Regions from separate parts of the Enterococcus sp. M-BR2 genome, predicted to be linked through region 2. Evidence: predicted binding sites of a transcription regulator. Region 2 holds the regulator's gene; each other region holds the start of a gene.
What was found. Region 2 encodes CtsR, which represses protease genes until heat stress. Its sites were predicted from a motif close to TTGGTCAAAAAAGGTCAAANA; they were not measured.

Region 1: a site for CtsR is predicted at 953-973, ahead of clpB (ATP-dependent chaperone ClpB). Genes of this name have one in related genera too.
Region 3: a site for CtsR is predicted at 1,139-1,159, ahead of clpP (ATP-dependent Clp endopeptidase proteolytic subunit ClpP). Genes of this name have one in related genera too.

What each region holds. Positions count from the first base shown of each region.
Region 1 covers NZ_CM152743.1:710,777-712,976, reverse strand. Annotated here, with positions in the region: gene clpB (ATP-dependent chaperone ClpB) at 1-882, opposite strand, end outside; gene AC1F25_RS03450 (lysylphosphatidylglycerol synthase transmembrane domain-containing protein) at 1,132-2,178, opposite strand; gene AC1F25_RS03445 (DUF1294 domain-containing protein) at 2,189-2,200, opposite strand, start outside.
Region 2 covers NZ_CM152743.1:2,037,161-2,039,360, reverse strand. Annotated here, with positions in the region: tRNA gene AC1F25_RS09890 (tRNA-Leu) at 5-86, shown strand; tRNA gene AC1F25_RS09885 (tRNA-Thr) at 104-176, shown strand; tRNA gene AC1F25_RS09880 (tRNA-Gly) at 188-259, shown strand; tRNA gene AC1F25_RS09875 (tRNA-Leu) at 276-361, shown strand; tRNA gene AC1F25_RS09870 (tRNA-Arg) at 372-445, shown strand; tRNA gene AC1F25_RS09865 (tRNA-Pro) at 467-540, shown strand; tRNA gene AC1F25_RS09860 (tRNA-Arg) at 598-671, shown strand; gene AC1F25_RS09855 (CtsR family transcriptional regulator) at 807-1,274, shown strand; gene AC1F25_RS09850 (ATP-dependent Clp protease ATP-binding subunit) at 1,281-2,200, shown strand, end outside.
Region 3 covers NZ_CM152743.1:1,479,502-1,481,701, forward strand. Annotated here, with positions in the region: gene AC1F25_RS07235 (glycerophosphodiester phosphodiesterase) at 1-441, opposite strand, end outside; gene AC1F25_RS07240 (CAP domain-containing protein) at 532-1,059, opposite strand; gene clpP (ATP-dependent Clp endopeptidase proteolytic subunit ClpP) at 1,239-1,832, shown strand; gene AC1F25_RS07250 (gamma carbonic anhydrase family protein) at 1,934-2,200, opposite strand, start outside.

The DNA.
Region 1 (2,200 bases), 1.2 Mb from region 2:
ACTTCCTTCTGTTTTTCCTGCTCCTACGATATTGTGAATTTCATCAATGAACAAGAGGATCCGCCCATCACTTTTTTTGACTTCTTTCAAGACCGCTTTTAGTCTTTCTTCAAATTCACCGCGGAATTTTGCTCCAGCGATCAATGCACCCATATCTAATGAAAAAATCGTTTTATCTTTTAAATTTTCAGGCACATCTTTGCGTACGATACGTTGAGCAAGTCCTTCAACGATCGCCGTTTTACCTACACCTGGTTCTCCTATCAGAACAGGATTATTTTTTGTTTTTCGTGAAAGAATACGGATGACATCACGGATTTCTTCATCACGACCGATGATTGGATCCATTTTTCCACTTTTGACTTGCTGTACTAAATCAACGCCGTATTTTTCTAATGCTTTGTATTGTTCTTCTTGGTTTTGCGAGGTCACCCTTTCTCCTCCTCTCATCTCTTCGATGTTTTTACGCAATTCTTTTTCAGATAATCCGTTTTTATTCAAATAAACAGTTAACGGATAATTTTTTAATTTCATCAACGCTAAAATAACGACTTCCGTTGAAAGAAACTCGTCGCCGAAGCTTTCACGTATTTGGTCTGCTTCATTCAATAATCGAAAGAAATTCTGGCTGAGGTTTTGTCCATATTGGACGTTTCCACCAGAAACAACTGGATACTCATCCAGTAGACGATCGATTTCATGTTCAAAAGATTCGACATCCAATCCGGCATCCGTATAGAAATTTCGACCAAAATGATTAGGTTGTAAAAAGATTTTCCATACATGGGCAATGTCGATATCTTGGTGTTTTCGAGTGACCGCAATCTGTTGAGCTTCAGCAATCGCTTCTTGAAGCGTCGTAGTCATTTTCTCAATATTCATACAGGTATACCTCCTAATTAAAGGTAAGATCACTTATTTCTTTGATCTTTACACAAACTATTATATCTCTTTGGTCAATTTTGGTCAAAATATACACATGTTTTTTTGACTTTTTTTCTCGTCTTATATAAATCTTAAAAAAACAAAATTGATTGTATACATACAAAAAAAGAGCAAAACAAACGTAAAATTATCTTACCCATAACGTTTTTCTTTGATTTGATAAAAAGGGTAGATCTTATAAAAGACCTACCCTTGATTTTCTTTATTCTCTTTTTTTACTTCTATTATTTCTTCTTTGATCACTCTTCGCCGTTCAGCAATCACATACACAAATCCATAGAGAAATGGCAAGATAAAGGAACTGAAACGATACAACAAAAGCGAAGAAACTGCGTCAACTGTTCCGACAACTGGTCTAAACAATAACAAGTAGACAAATTCAAAGGAGCCAATACCAGCTGGCGTAGGAATAACCCCTGAAAGCACTACTGCAAAGCTGATAAACGAAATGGTCAGTAGAAAATCTATTTTAGGATGGTTTTCAATCAGAATCAAATAGGGAAGTACATACCAAAATACAAGTTTCAACATATTCCATAGATAAATACGCAATAGCGCAGTCCTGTCTTGGATAATGGTTTGGACCGTTTCCCTTAAAGAGTAGATCTGCTGATTACATGTATCCACCCATTTTCGCAAACGCTCACTCTTAAATAACTTATTCGATAAGCTGACAAAAAATATTTGGACATTCAGACTGATGGACATTACCAATAAAAAGGCAACAATCACGATCGTCAAAAGAATTCCAGCAATAATAAACCAGATCATTGACGGACTATTAGAATAAAAAAGAGAGAATTGGATGAGCAAGCCAGCTAACGCATAGGTAATCACTGCAAGTTTGTACATGATCATATGGAGTGCTGTCACTCCTGCTCCCTGAGACAGTTTCATTCCTTTTTTATTATAAAAATAAATTTCCGAGATCAATGTTCCTGTACCAAACGAAACGATTCGGTAAAACGCAATATAGCTAGAGGTCAAGAACCCATCTTTCGTTGTAAAATTCGGCGCGAAAGGTTCAGCAATTTCTTTGATTGAGCGCCCTTCAGCGATTTGGTAAACTGTCCCTAATATAACAGTGGCTGCCAAAACGACAACACTGGTAGACATTAATTCGGCAAAGATATCTGCAAATGATTGATTGATTAAATAATAAATAATAGCAAAAATCGCAATCAGCAAAAGCAGATTCAGAATGATTTTAATTTTCGTTCCTTTAGATGACATCTCCTGCTCCTTAATGGAAAAA
Region 2 (2,200 bases):
TTTTGCGGGTGTGGCGGAATTGGCAGACGCACTAGATTTAGGATCTAGCGCCTTACGGCGTGGGGGTTCAAGTCCCTTCACCCGCATAATTTAAGTTTTACATGCCGGCTTAGCTCAGTTGGTAGAGCATCTGATTTGTAATCAGAGGGTCGAGGGTTCAAGTCCTTTAGCCGGCATCTTTAAACACGCGGAAATAGCTCAGTGGTAGAGCACCACCTTGCCAAGGTGGGGGTCGCGGGTTCGAACCCCGTTTTCCGCTTTGCCAAAGCAATCGCGCCGGGGTGGCGGAACTGGCAGACGCACAGGACTTAAAATCCTGCGGTGAGTGATCACCGTACCGGTTCGATTCCGGTCCTCGGCATTTCAAATATGCGCCCATAGCTCAACTGGATAGAGTGTTTGACTACGGATCAAAAGGTTAGGGGTTCGACTCCTCTTGGGCGCGTAGTCTTTTTTATTTTTTAAACGGGAAGTAGCTCAGCTTGGTAGAGCACTTGGTTTGGGACCAAGGGGTCGCAGGTTCGAATCCTGTCTTCCCGATTTTTTTTATCTTGCTTTTTGTTTTCAAATGATTTATAATTTTTTTAAATTGAATATGCGCCCATAGCTCAACTGGATAGAGTGTTTGACTACGGATCAAAAGGTTAGGGGTTCGACTCCTCTTGGGCGCGTCGATACGGAATAGCATATTCCGTATTTTTTTTTGTTGATTCTAAAGGATTTATTTAACAAAAAGCGTTCTTCTTTCTTTCTATTACCAAATTCGTTATAATTAAGGTCAATATTAGTCAAAGGGAATGAATAAGATGGCACATCAGAATACCTCGGATTTAATTGAATCATATATAAAGAAAATTCTGGAAAATAGTGAAATGATCGAGATTCGAAGGATTGAAATGGCAGACCTCTTTAACTGTGTTCCTTCACAAATCAACTATGTGATTAATACCCGTTTTACCATCCAACGCGGTTATTTAGTAGAGAGCAAACGCGGGGGTGGCGGCTATATACGAATTGCGAAAGTAAGAATATCAGATAAAAAACAGTTACTTGAGCAGATAAATCAGTTGTTTGATGATACAATCAGTGAGAAAAATGCTTTTGCTATTATTCAAAAACTTTATGAAGACCAAATAATTACAAAAAAAGAAGGAAACTTGATGTTAAGTGCAATTGCAAAAAACACATTGAATTTCAATGAATTTGAAGATCATACACGTGCTCGGATTCTCCGAGCATTTCTGGAACGTTTAAGTTATGAAGATGGGAAGTGAGATTAGATGGAAGAACTTTTTACTGAAAGAGCCCAAGCGGTATTAGAAATTGCACAAGAAGAAGCAAAACGATTGAAACATCAATCAGTTAGTTCAGAGCATGTTTTACTAGCGTTAGTAGTTGAACAAAATGGAATTGCTGGAAAAGTATTACGTGAAATGGATTTGAATGAGACAGAAATTTATGAAGAAATTGAACATCTGATTGGTTATGGCGGTATCCGTTCTTACCCTAAAGGAGTCTTTCTTCCATATTCTCCAAGAATGAAACAAGTTTTTGCTTTAGCTAGTAGCGAAGTAAAGAAAACGGGTTCTCAAAAAGTTGGAACAGAACATATTTTGATGAGCTTATTAAAAGATGAAAGTATCATGGCTACTCGAATTATGATCAACTTAGGTATCAGCCTTTCAAAAGCCCGACAAGTTCTGAAACAAAAAATGGGACTAGCTGGTGATTCGGGTGGAAAGGGAATGAATCGTCGTAGAAATATACAAGATAAACGGCAAACACCACAAGGCACGCCTACACTAGATTCATTAGCACGTGATTTAACGAAATTAGCAAAAGAAAACAAGTTGGACCCAGTTGTTGGACGTTCTAGAGAAGTGAAACGGCTTATCCAGATTCTTAGCCGACGGACAAAGAACAACCCTGTATTGGTGGGTGAACCTGGCGTAGGTAAAACAGCCATTGCTGAAGGGTTAGCTCAAAAAATCATTTTAGGTGAAGTACCAGAAGACATGCAAGAAAAGCGCCTGATGATGCTTGATATGGGATCTTTGGTTGCTGGTACGAAATACCGCGGTGAATTTGAAGATCGAATGAAAAAAGTCATTGACGAAATCTATAATGATGGTCAAGTAATCTTGTTCATTGATGAATTGCATACCTTAATTGGTGCAGGTGGCGCAGAAGGAGCAATTGA
Region 3 (2,200 bases), 560 kb from region 2:
AGCCAAATGAAAGCTGCAATATGCATGTTGAAAAGGCCAATCTCTGCTTTTTAATGTTTCGGCTAATTTTTCTTCGATACCGGGATATTCATACTGATCAGTTTTAATTTCAATCATTAGCATCCCTCGGTAATTTTTTTGGAGAAGCAGTCCTAAAACTTCTTTCAATTCAGGGACTTTAGCTGCTGGAAATTCTTTGCTGAATTTGCCTCCTGCATTCAATTTTTTGAGTTCTTCCAATGTTTTTTCTCGAATCAGCCCTTTACCGTTAGTCGTCCGATCCACTTCTTCATCATGCATAACGATCAAATAACCATCTTTGCTTAGATGAACATCTAGTTCGATACCATCTGCACCCACTCGTACAGCTTCTGCAAATGCAGGAAGCGTATTTTCTGGGTGGGTACCGCTGCTTCCGCGATGAGCATAGATTTGTAACATCTTTCTTCACTCCGTTCAATTCTATTGTATCATTAAGAAAAAAAGAAAGCATTGCCACGCTCTCATGTGCAACGGCAATACTTCAAAATATCAGCTCCAAACATCATCTTTCGAGAAGAAACCAATCGGCTGGCGCGTCATAGTCTTCAACTGTGCTTTTTTTTCATTGATCATTTCAGTCAAACTATCCGTAAAATTCTCTAAAATCACGCGTCCGCCTTTATAAGCATATCCACCAATCTTCATTGTTTCATCTGGAGATAAAATCACTTTTCGATGGGAGATGTTCTTAAACAGCTCGTCTAAAATATAATTTGGCAGATAAAAACTATTCTGCGCTGAAAATGATTGGAGATATGCAAAATCGTCAATCGTGATATAACAATCATCGAATGCATCAAAGCTGACATATTCTTCCATCAGCGTCGTCCGTTTTTGCAAGATCTCGTTGATCTTTTTATTTAATTGGTTCAGCGTCTCGATTTCTTTGACTTTCAATTCCAATTCACGTCTACGCTGTTCTTTATTTTCCAAGTGACGCATTTGCAGTATCATGCCGATATAGACAACTACAGCACCCGTCAACACGCCGATAAGACCGGTAATACCAACTATCAATCTGTTGTTCCTCCTTGTTTTGCTTCTCTGCTTATCATACCATAAAGCAGGTTTATGCGACTAATTTGCCTAAGTTTTTTATTTGACCTTTTTTGACCAAAAATGTATACTACTTTTTAGGTATTAGAAACTAAATTATGGTACACTATTTCTAAACGAAAACAAGGAGGAACTCTATTATGAATTTAATTCCTACAGTCATTGAACAATCATCACGAGGCGAAAGAGCTTATGATATCTACTCACGTTTATTGAAAGACCGTATCATCATGTTAAGCGGCCAAGTAACTGATGATCTTGCTAATTCGATCATCGCCCAATTGCTTTTCTTAGATGCTCAAGATTCTGAAAAAGATATCTATCTTTATATCAATTCTCCTGGTGGTTCAGTTACAGCAGGTATGGCTATCTACGACACAATGAACTTTGTCAAAGCTGATGTCCAAACAATCGTTATGGGTATGGCTGCTTCAATGGGAAGCTTCTTGCTGACAGCTGGTACAAAAGGGAAACGATTTGCTTTACCAAATGCTGAGATTATGATCCATCAACCTCTTGGCGGCGCTCAAGGTCAAGCAACCGAAATCGAAATTGCGGCACGTCATATTTTACAAACACGCGAACGCTTAAACAAAATTTTAGCTGAACGCACTGGCCAACCGCTTGAAGTGATTGAAAAAGATACAGACCGTGACAACTATATGACAGCTGAACAAGCAAAAGCATATGGATTGATTGATGAAGTCATGGAAAACAGTTCTTCATTAAATTAATCTGTTTCAAAGGAAGCTTTTTAAGCTCTCTTATCTAAACCAAAAAAAGGATGGCCAGCTCAAACTGACCATCCTTTTTTTATTTTTATGGATGCTACTGCCTATCTTTGCTCCTTGAATTTTCCTTGCGCATGCATCCGACCTATTTCGACATAATGCTGGATGTTTTCTTTGTTTTTTTGGATTTCTTCTTTTGTTAAAGGTCGGATCACTTTAGCTGGGCGACCAAACGCCAAGACATTAGGAGGAATAACTTTTCCTTCTGTTACTAATGATCCAGCACCAATCAAACTATTCTCACCAATAACCGCATGATTCAATATCGTGGTTCCCATCCCGATCAGCGCCCCTTTTTCGATTGTACAGCC